Regions from separate parts of the Mesorhizobium sp. CA4 genome, predicted to be linked through region 3. Evidence: predicted binding sites of a transcription regulator. Region 3 holds the regulator's gene; each other region holds the start of a gene.
The links. Region 3 encodes LexA, which represses DNA repair genes until DNA is damaged. Its sites were predicted from a motif close to TGTTCNNNNTGTGTTCNG; they were not measured.

Region 1 (3,275 bases), on a different contig from region 3:
ACACCATCGTCGACCAGGACGAGTACATCCGCCATGGCGCGACGCTCGACGCCATGACCAAGCTGAAGCCCGCCTTCGACAAGGACGGCACGGTCACCGCCGCTAATGCTTCCGGCATCAATGACGGCGCCGCCGGCGCGCTGCTGATGACCGAGGCCGAGGCCGCTAGACGCGGCATCACCCCGCTGGTGCGCATCGCCTCCTGGGCGACCGCCGGCGTCGATCCGGCGATCATGGGCACGGGTCCGATCCCGGCTTCGAAGCGGGCGCTGGAAAAGGCCGGCTGGTCGGTCAAGGACCTCGATCTCGTCGAGGCCAACGAGGCCTTCGCCGCGCAGGCTTGCGCCGTCAACAAGGGCATGGGCTGGGATCCCTCGATCGTCAACGTCAATGGCGGCGCCATCGCCATCGGCCATCCGATCGGCGCCTCCGGTGCCCGCGTCTTCAACACGCTGATCTATGAGATGCGCCGCCGCACCGCCAAGAAGGGCCTCGCCACGCTGTGCATCGGCGGCGGCATGGGCGTCGCCATGTGCGTGGAAGCGCTCTGAGAAAAGCGTGAATGGTGAATGGGAAATGGTGAATGGCGGATAGGTTGACCGTCTCGACCATTCACCATTCACTATTGACCATTCACCAGGGAGGAGGAACTTCATGTCCAAAGTAGCAATCGTCACGGGCGGATCACGCGGCATTGGGGCTGCGATATCGGTCGCCTTGAAAAACGCCGGCTATTCGGTCGCGGCCAACTATGCCGGCAATGACGAGGCGGCTCAGAAATTCAAGGCCGAGACCGGCATCCCCGTCTACAAATGGTCCGTCGCCGACTACGAGGCCTGCGCCGCCGGCATCAAGCAGGTCGAAGCCGATCTCGGTCCGGTCTCCGTGCTGGTCAACAATGCCGGCATCACCCGCGACGCCATGTTCCACAAGATGACGCCCGCGCAGTGGAAGGAAGTGATCGACACCAACCTCTCCGGGGTCTTCAACATGACGCATCCTCTGTGGAGCGGCATGCGCGACCGCAAGTTCGGCCGCGTCATCACCATCTCCTCGATCAACGGCCAGAAGGGCCAGATGGGCCAGGTCAATTATTCGGCCTCGAAAGCCGGCGACATCGGCTTCACGAAGGCGCTAGCTCAAGAGGGAGCTCGCGCCGGCATCACCATCAATGTCGTCTGTCCCGGCTACATCGCCACCGACATGGTCATGGCCGTGCCGGAAAAAGTGCGGGAGTCGATCGTCGCTCAAATCCCGGTCGGCCGCCTCGGCGAGCCGCAAGAGATCGCGCGCTGCGTCGTCTTCCTGGCGTCCGACGAGGCCGGCTTCATCACCGGCTCGACGATCACCGCCAATGGCGGCCAGTATTTCGTCTGACGCTCCGGTACTTCGCCCGACACCCCATTGTCGCCAAGGCGGCTCCTGCACCGGAGCCGCCTTTTCTGTCCTTCGGCAAGGCCGGCGCGACACCTTGCCTCAATTCGGCACGCAAAAGTTAACGGCCGAGATCAGCTCTGTGCACAACCCCTCTGACCAGCTGTGAATCCTCGGTGGGCAAGCTGTGGATAACACCATATCTAGCGGCGAACAAACCGGGAAACTTTGTGCATCTCTGATTCGTCGCCGATTCGTTCTGGCTTTGACCGAAAAGTTAATTGCAAAGGCCGAAAACCTCACCCAAATCGTTAAAAGCCGCTAAGAAAGATCAACAATTTCATGATTTTGGCGGCGCCCTCGGGTCCACCGCGACCGCTCGCCGGCAAAGGTAATGACGGCACGGCTTCAGCGGAGGCCACGCATGAATCGGGCCAATCTCCCGATTCAGCATGTGGTGAGACTCATCGTCAAAAAATCCACATGTAGCCGTGAACAAAACCTGAATCAGACCGAGTCACCGATTCGTCGCTGATTCGTTCCAGACTCGTTCCAGCTATTAACGGCAGCCGGTTTTGACCGGCTCGTCCACTCCTGTCAGCTCCCAAAAAGAACATTCCGCTTTCGCTCGGCGCCCTAAATCCCTATGTGTCGGCTGTCACACGCGGCGGCGCCCGGCGCGCCTCCGACCAAAAGCGGCAGAAACACTTATTTCCGAGCCGATGAACATCCAGCCGAAACACTCCCAGCCGCTGATCCTTTCGGGCCGCGACGTGACGGCCGTGTTGGGTCCCACCAATACCGGCAAGACCCATCTCGCCATCGAGCGCATGGTTGCGCATGGGACCGGCATCATCGGCCTGCCGCTGAGGCTGCTCGCCCGTGAGGTCTATGCGCGCGTCTGCGAGAAGGTCGGTGCCCACAAGGTGGCGCTGATTACCGGCGAGGAGAAAATCGTGCCTTCCGGCGCGAAATATTCGGTCTGCACCGTCGAGGCGATGCCGCGCGAGACCGACGCCGCCTTCGTCGCCATCGACGAGGTGCAGCTCGCCGGCGATCTCGAGCGCGGCCATATCTTCACCGACCGCATCCTGCATCTGCGCGGCCGCCAGGAGACGCTGCTCCTGGGCGCCGCCACCATGCACGGCATCCTGCAGAAACTGCTGAAGGGCGTATCCGTGGTGACGCGGCCGCGGCTTTCGCATCTCGCCTATGCCGGCTCGAAGAAGCTCACCCGGCTGCCGCGGCGAACCGCGATCGTCGCCTTCTCGGCCGACGAAGTCTATGCGATCGCCGAGCTGATCCGCCGCCAGCAGGGGGGTGCTGCCGTCGTGCTCGGCGCGCTCTCGCCGCGCACCCGCAACGCGCAGGTCGAGATCTTCCAGTCCGGCGACGTCGACTATCTCGTCGCCACCGACGCCATCGGCATGGGGCTGAACCTCGACCTCGAGCACGTCGCTTTCGCCCAGAACCGCAAGTTCGATGGCTATCAATACCGCAACCTGACCGCCGCCGAGCTCGGCCAGATCGCCGGCCGCGCCGGCCGCCATCTGCGCGACGGCACGTTCGGCGTCACCGGCCAGGTCGATCCGTTCGACGAGGACCTGGTCAAAAAGATCGAGGCGCATGATTTCGACCCGGTGAAGGTGCTGCAATGGCGCACCGCCGATTTCGACTTTTCCAGCCTGGATGCGCTGAAGCGCTCGACCGAGTCCAATGCGCCGGTCGAAGGCTTGACCCGTGCGTTGCCGGCGGTGGATGCCCAGGCCCTGGAGCACCTGTCGCGCGATGGCGACATCCGCGCTTTGGCCACCGGCAAGGAGCGCGTGGCGCTGCTTTGGGAAGCCTGCGCGCTTCCCGACTACCGCAAGATCGCACCGGCGCAGCATGCCGACCTCATC
Region 2 (3,275 bases), on a different contig from region 3:
ACGAACGACCTGGTGAAGGCGACCGGCATACTGGCGACGCCCGACCGGCGCTATCTGATGCCCTGGCTGATGCAGCTGGTGCTCGCGGCGCGGGCCGGCGGCCTCGATGTTATCGATGGCGTCGCCAATGATTTTCGCGACCTCGACGCTTTTGCCGGCGAATGCGCGGAAGCCGCCGCCATGGGTTTCGACGGCAAGTCGCTGATCCACCCCGCCCAGATCGAAGCGGCGAACCGCGCCTTTTCACCGTCGCCCGAGGCGCTGGCCAGGGCCCGCGCGATCCGGGAGGCGTTCGCGCGGCGCGAAAATGCCGGCAAGGGGGTGATTGCGCTGGACGGCCGCATGGTCGAGCGGCTGCATCTGGCGGAAGCCGAGAAACTTCTGGCGAAGGCCGCGATCATCGGCGCATGATGTCGGGCGAAACACGATTCTTCAGGCCCGGCTTTTCACCCAATCACGACAATTAGGCACGACAGATTAGGCACGACAGGATCAATCCATGAAACTCTACCGCTTCCTCACCGGCCCGGACGACGCCACTTTCTGCCACAAGGTGACGGCGGCGCTGAACAAGGGCTGGCACCTGTTCGGCTCGCCGACCTATGGCTTTGACCAGCAGACGAAGTCGATGCGCTGCGGCCAGGCGGTGGTGAAGGATGTCGAAGGCCAGGACTATACAGCCGATACCAAGCTCAGCGACTGGTAGGGAAGGCCAGCAGGCTCTCTCATTCGTCATCCTAGGGCGTAGCGACGCGAAGCGGAGCGCAGACCCTAGGATCCATTCCGTTCTCTCTGCCGAAGGGCGCGGCGGGCCAGAATATAGGGAAATTGCGGTGTCGGGCGGCAGGCGTTCCGTTCTGCACCGCGGGCTTGGTGTTGATGGAATGGCATGGATCCTAGGGTCTACGCGCGTCGCTTCGCTCCTTGCTTCGCCCTAGGATGACGAGGTGCGCTCTCAGCCCGGTGCCGCCTGCTCGGCGGCTTCCTCGATCCGCTCCATGTCGTCGTCCGACAGGCCGAAATGGTGGCCGATCTCGTGGATCAGCACATGGGTGACGATGTCGCCCAGCGTCTCCTCGTTCTCGGCCCAATAGTCGAGGATGGCGCGGCGGTAGAGCGTGACGCGGTTCGGGCCCTCGCCGGTCTGTGGGTTCCAGCGCTCGGCGATGCCGCGTCCCTCGAACAGGCCGAGCAGGTCGAAGGGCGTCTCCAACGACAGGTCGTCCATGATCTCGTCGGTCGGGAACTCGGCGATCTGGATGATGATCTCGCCGGTGAGCTTGCGGAACTCGTCCGGCAGATGGGCGTAGGTCTCCAGCGCCAGAAGCTCCATCTCGTCCATCGACGGAGAAAGCTGGTCGTGCCAGCTGCGGGTCTTGTAGATGCGGGCCATGAACTGTCCTTTGATCCCGGCATATAGGCTTTCGCGCCGATAGAGGCAAATGGGCCGACTGGGCGTCCGCTTTCAGGGTAAAAACTGGAGGAATAAATTCCTTGCGAGTCTGCTTGACTCTTCCGGCCGCCTCTGGAATCTATAAGAACATAACAGGAACAACTGCCGGAAGTGAACGTCATGGCGATAGACGCCGTGGCGCGGGAAACTGTTTTTGCCCTGCGCCGCCAGATCGCGAAGATCGAGGGAACGCTGCCCGAGCGCCTGCAGGCGCCCGCGGGAAGCGCGGCTGGAGCAATTCCAGGAAAAGTGCGAAGCGGTTTTCCGTCCGGAATTGCGGAAAAACAAATATCTCCCCATACCGCCAAATCGGACATGACGATCCTCCGGCGCGGTCTTGCCGTGGCCTCGGCGGACGCCTTCCTGCACACCGGCATTGATCGCCTCGACACCGCCCTTGGCGGCGGCCTGCCCAAGGCGGCGCTCAGCGAAATCCATGGCCTGGAGACCCGCGATGCCGGTGCCGTCGCCGGTTTCGCGCTCTCGCTCGTAAGCCTGATCCTTAAGGAGAAGCAGGGCCTGCCGATCCTGTGGGTCGGCACGGCGGAAATCTTTCACGAGGCCGGCTTGCCCTATGCCAGGGGCCTTCACGCCCTGTTCGGCATCGAGCCGGAGCAATTGCTGTTTTCCGAGGCGCCGAAGCTGCTGGACGCGCTCTGGATCGCCGAGGAAGCGGCCCGCATGACCGCCTTCGCCGCGGTCGTCCTCGAGATCCGCGGCAGCCCGCGGCTTCTCGACCTCACCGCCACGCGCCGGCTGCACGCCCGTGCCCGGAATGCTGGCCGTCCACTGCTTTTGCTGCGCCAGGCCGGCGAGGCCGATCCCACCGCCGCACCCGTGCGCCTCATCGTTTCGGCCGCACCTTCGGCAAGCCGCGAGACGGTCGCCGGGCCGCTCGCCGGCTCGATCGGCCGCCCCGCCTTCAAAGTCGATATCGGCAAGAGCCGCACGGCCCTGCCCGGACAATTCACACTGGAGTGGAACCCCGATGAGCACGCTTTTGCAGAAAGAACAGAGAATTCTGTCGCTGTGGTTCCCGCATCTGGCCGCGGAGCGGATCCTGCGCCAGCGCCTGGGTCGGTCCTGGCGTTCCCGGCCCTCGCATCACCTGCCTCTGGTGATCAGCCATCGCGACAACAACACCCAGCGCATCGCAGCCCTCGACGAGCGGGCTGAGGCGCTGAAGCTGAAGCGCGGCATGGGCATTGCCGATGCCCGCGCCATGCACCCCTCGATCGATGTGGTGGAGGCCGACGCGGAAGCCGACCGCCGCCTGCTCGAAGGCCTTGCCGACTGGTGCGACCGCTACACGCCTTTGGTGGCGATCGACGGCGAGGACGGGCTGTTCCTCGACGTCACCGGCTGCACGCATCTGTTCGGCGGCGAGCGCGCCATGCAGGACGAGATCCTCACCCGCTTCTTCCAGCAGGGCTTCGATGTCCGCGCCGGGCTGGCCTCGACGCCGGGGGCCGCCTGGGCGGCGGCGCGCTTCCATGGCGATCGCATCGTGGCCGGCGGCGAGGAGGAAGCGCTGCTTTCGCCGCTGCCCTTGTCGGCGCTGCGCATCGCGCCGGAGACCCGCGCCGGCCTGGAAAGTGTGGGCCTGTGCACCGCCGGCGCGGTGATGGCAGCACCGCGCGCGCCGCTTGCCCGCCGTTTCGGCGCCACCTTGCTTCTGCGCCTCGACCAGGCGCTCGGCCGCCTAGACGAGGCCGTGTCGCCGCGCCTTCCCGTCGCGCCGCTCTCGGTCGAGCGCCATCTTGCCGAGCCGGTCATGCTCACCGACGATATCGAGCGGCTGGTGAGCCGGCTGGCGATCGCC
Region 3 (3,275 bases):
CAGATGTCCTTCGCCGCCACCGCCGCCCTGGTCGGCGCCTATGCCGGCTTTGCGGACTATCGCGCCGGCAAAACGATCGCGCCGCCGGCAAAGCGTTCGTTCCTCGGGTTCCTGTCGCGAAAACTGGCGGTTGGCGTGGGCGGCGCCGCCGTGACGTCGCTCATCGCGGGGAGCGCGACATTGCTGTTTGCGATCTGGCATTTTCAGCGCGTCTCGCCACTCAGCCTGCTCGCCAATCTGGCGGTCATGCCGATCGTCTCGCTGATCGTCATGCCGTTCGCGGTGTTGAGCGCGCTGGCCATGCCCTTCGGCTTCGACGGGCCGTTCCTCTATGTGATGGGCAAAGGCCTGACGGCAATGATCGCCATCTCGGCATGGATCTCCGAGCGCTCACCGGTCGACGCCGTCGGGCTGATCTCGATCCAGTCGGTGCTGCTGGCGACGATCGCGCTGGTCATCGCGACGATGGCCACCACCTGGCTAAGGCTTGCCGCTGTTCCCTTCGCGCTTGCCTCACTGCTGGCCATTCCGCATGTCCGCACGCCGGATGTGCTCATTTCGGAGGACGCGCATCTGGTGGCGATGCCGATCGGCGGCGGCGAGCTTGCCGTCAATCGCGCACGCTCCAACGAGTTCACCACCGACAACTGGAAACGGGCGTTGAGAGCCGAGGACATCGTGCCGCCGGAGACGTTCGCCCAAGATGCGCTGGACATCGCCGACCCCGTCGACCTGCCGCCCGGCTCGCCCTTCTACTGCACAGGTGATCTCTGCATCGGCCGGCATCCGTCCGGCGCCATCGTCGCGCTCGCCGAAAACCGCGACAGCGCCCGGCCGGCCTGCGGCTTCGCCGACCTCATCGTCATCAACGACGCCACGGCCTACAATCCTTGCCGCGATCCGCGCGTGCTTGTCGTCACCAAGCGGCAACTGGCGCGCGACGGCAGCGCCGCTGTTTTCTTCGATCTGCAATCGGCAACCGCGCCGCCGACTATTCGCTACGCGGTCGAAGAACCATACCGACCCTGGCACGAGCAGCGGAAATACGCACGCGAGGCAAGAGGACTGCCGCCCTATCAAAAGCCTGAGCGGGCGGATGCGAAACCTTCGCAATCGGATCAGTAGCGGCGGATCAGCCCGACAAGCTTGCCCTGCACCTTCACCCGATCCGGCCCGAAGATGCGGGTTTCGTAGGCGGGGTTGGCCGCCTCCAGCGCGATCGAGGCACCCTTGCGGCGGAAGCGCTTGAGCGTCGCTTCCTGGTCGTCGACCAGTGCCACCACGATCTCGCCCGGGCTTGCCGTGTTGGCGTTGCGGATGATGACGGTATCGCCGTCGAAGATGCCGGCCTCGATCATCGAGTCGCCCTTGACCTCCAGCGCATAATGCTCGCCGCCGGCGATCATGTCCGGCGGCACCGTGATCGAATGCGTCTGGTGCTGGATGGCGTCGATCGGCACGCCGGCGGCGATGCGGCCCATCACCGGAATGGACACGGCAGAGCCGGCATCGTCATCATTGCTCGGCGCCGGGGCGCGCGACGGCGCCGCCGGCTTCACCTGACGGCTGAGATTGTTCTGACCCAGGCTGCCTTGAATGACGCTCGGCGAAAACTTCTTCGCCGCGTTGAGGCCGGGGGCGATCGAATCGGGCAGGCGCAGCACTTCCAGCGCGCGCGCCCGGTTCGGCAGCCGGCGAATGAAGCCGCGTTCCTCCAGCGCCGTGATCAGCCGGTGGATGCCGGACTTGGAGGCGAGGTCGAGCGCTTCCTTCATCTCGTCGAAAGACGGCGGAATCCCGCTTTCCTTCAGCCTTTCGTGGATGAACATCAGAAGTTCATGTTGTTTGCGCGTCAGCATGGCGGCCCCCACGGGTTCTGAAACCAGAATCAGAAAACAAACCCAGAACAAACACTATCTGTTCCAGTTGTGTTCCGCAACCGTTTAAAGTTTAGTGAATTTGTTGACGATTTGTTCAGCGTAACATCAGCACGCTGCATTCGGCGCCGGTCTCTGCAGCCGGCGCGAAGGGCTCGCGCACGATCAGGCCGTTGGCCTCGGCGAGCGTCCTGAGCATCGAGGAGTCCTGGATGCCGAAGGGAGTCGCGACCAGGGCGCCGGCTTCCTCGCGCACGGAGGCGCGCACATAGTCCTGCCTGAGGTCGTTGGCCTGCATCGCGGCGCCCAACCGGGCCGCTCGCAGGTCCTGCCGGTGGTCGCGGCCGCCGAGCCGGGCAAGCAGCGGCTTCAGGAAGAGTTGCGAGCAGACGATGCTGGCTACCGGATTGCCGGGCAGGCCGATGCAGCGGATATTGCCAAGCCGGCCAAACATCAGCGGTTTGCCGGGGCGCATGGCGATCTTCCAGAAATCGAGCTTCATGCCTTCGCCGGTCAGAACGTCGTGGATCAGGTCGTGATCGCCGACCGAGGCGCCGCCGAGCGTGACGATGACGTCGGCGTTCGCCTCGACCGCTTTCCGGACCAGCGTGGCGATGGCCTCCTTGCGGTCGGCAGCGATGCCGAGATCGAGCACGCGCGCGCCGACCGACTGGGCGGCGGCGGCAACGCCATAAGCATTCGATGAAATGATCTGGTCGGGGCCGAGCGTGCTGCCCGGCGGCAGCAATTCATCGCCGGTGGCGATGATCGCGACCAGCGGCCGGCGCACGAGGTTCAAGGCAGAATGGTTGGCCGAGGCCGCCAGCGAAAGGGCCGCCGCGTCGAGCACGCGGCCCTTTTCGAGCAGCACGTCGCCCTGAACGAAGTCGAGCCCGCGGCGGCGCACATTGCGTGCTTCCGCGGTCGGTTGCGTCACCTCGATCCTGCCATTGCCGAGATCGCGGACGTTTTCCTGGATGACGACGGTGTCGGCGCCTTCAGGCAGTGGCGCGCCGGTGAAGATGCGCACGGCCTGGCCTTTTCCGACGGCTCCGGAGAAACCGCGTCCGGCGGGCGCCATGCCTATGACCTCGAGCCGCGCCGGCGCCGCGGCAACATCGGCCGAGCGCACGGCATAGCCATCCATCGCGGAGGCGTTAAAGGGCGGCTGCGTGCGCAGTGCGACAACCGGTTCCGCCAGGACCCGACCGGCCGCGTCCGCCAGCGGAACGCTCTCGCCCGGCAATGGCGTCGCGTCGTCGAGCAAGCGTTCGAGCGCCTCGGCGACCGGCACCAAAGCCATCAGGCATCCACCTTGTAGTCGCCGGACTTGCCGCCGGTCTTCTCGACCAGCCGGATACCGGAAATCACCATGCCGCGGTCCGCAGCCTTGGCCAT

Region 1: a site for LexA is predicted at 1,912-1,929, ahead of LB528_RS04370 (helicase-related protein). Genes of this name have one in related genera too.
Region 2: a site for LexA is predicted at 1,537-1,554, ahead of LB528_RS26560 (ImuA family protein). Genes of this name have one in related genera too.

Annotation. Positions count from the first base shown of each region.
Region 1 is NZ_JAIUHK010000004.1:14,636-17,910, reverse strand. It holds gene LB528_RS04380 (acetyl-CoA C-acetyltransferase) at 1-551, shown strand, start outside; gene LB528_RS04375 (beta-ketoacyl-ACP reductase) at 655-1,377, shown strand; gene LB528_RS04370 (helicase-related protein) at 2,097-3,275, shown strand, end outside.
Region 2 is NZ_JAIUHK010000044.1:39,204-42,478, reverse strand. It holds gene LB528_RS26575 (HpcH/HpaI aldolase/citrate lyase family protein) at 1-411, shown strand, start outside; gene LB528_RS26570 (DUF1737 domain-containing protein) at 500-706, shown strand; gene LB528_RS26565 (metallopeptidase family protein) at 956-1,393, opposite strand; gene LB528_RS26560 (ImuA family protein) at 1,574-2,629, shown strand; gene LB528_RS26555 (DUF6504 family protein) at 2,571-3,275, shown strand, end outside.
Region 3 is NZ_JAIUHK010000009.1:61,682-64,956, reverse strand. It holds gene LB528_RS09840 (ComEC/Rec2 family competence protein) at 1-1,125, shown strand, start outside; gene lexA (transcriptional repressor LexA) at 1,119-1,859, opposite strand; gene glp (gephyrin-like molybdotransferase Glp) at 1,975-3,180, opposite strand; gene moaC (cyclic pyranopterin monophosphate synthase MoaC) at 3,180-3,275, opposite strand, start outside.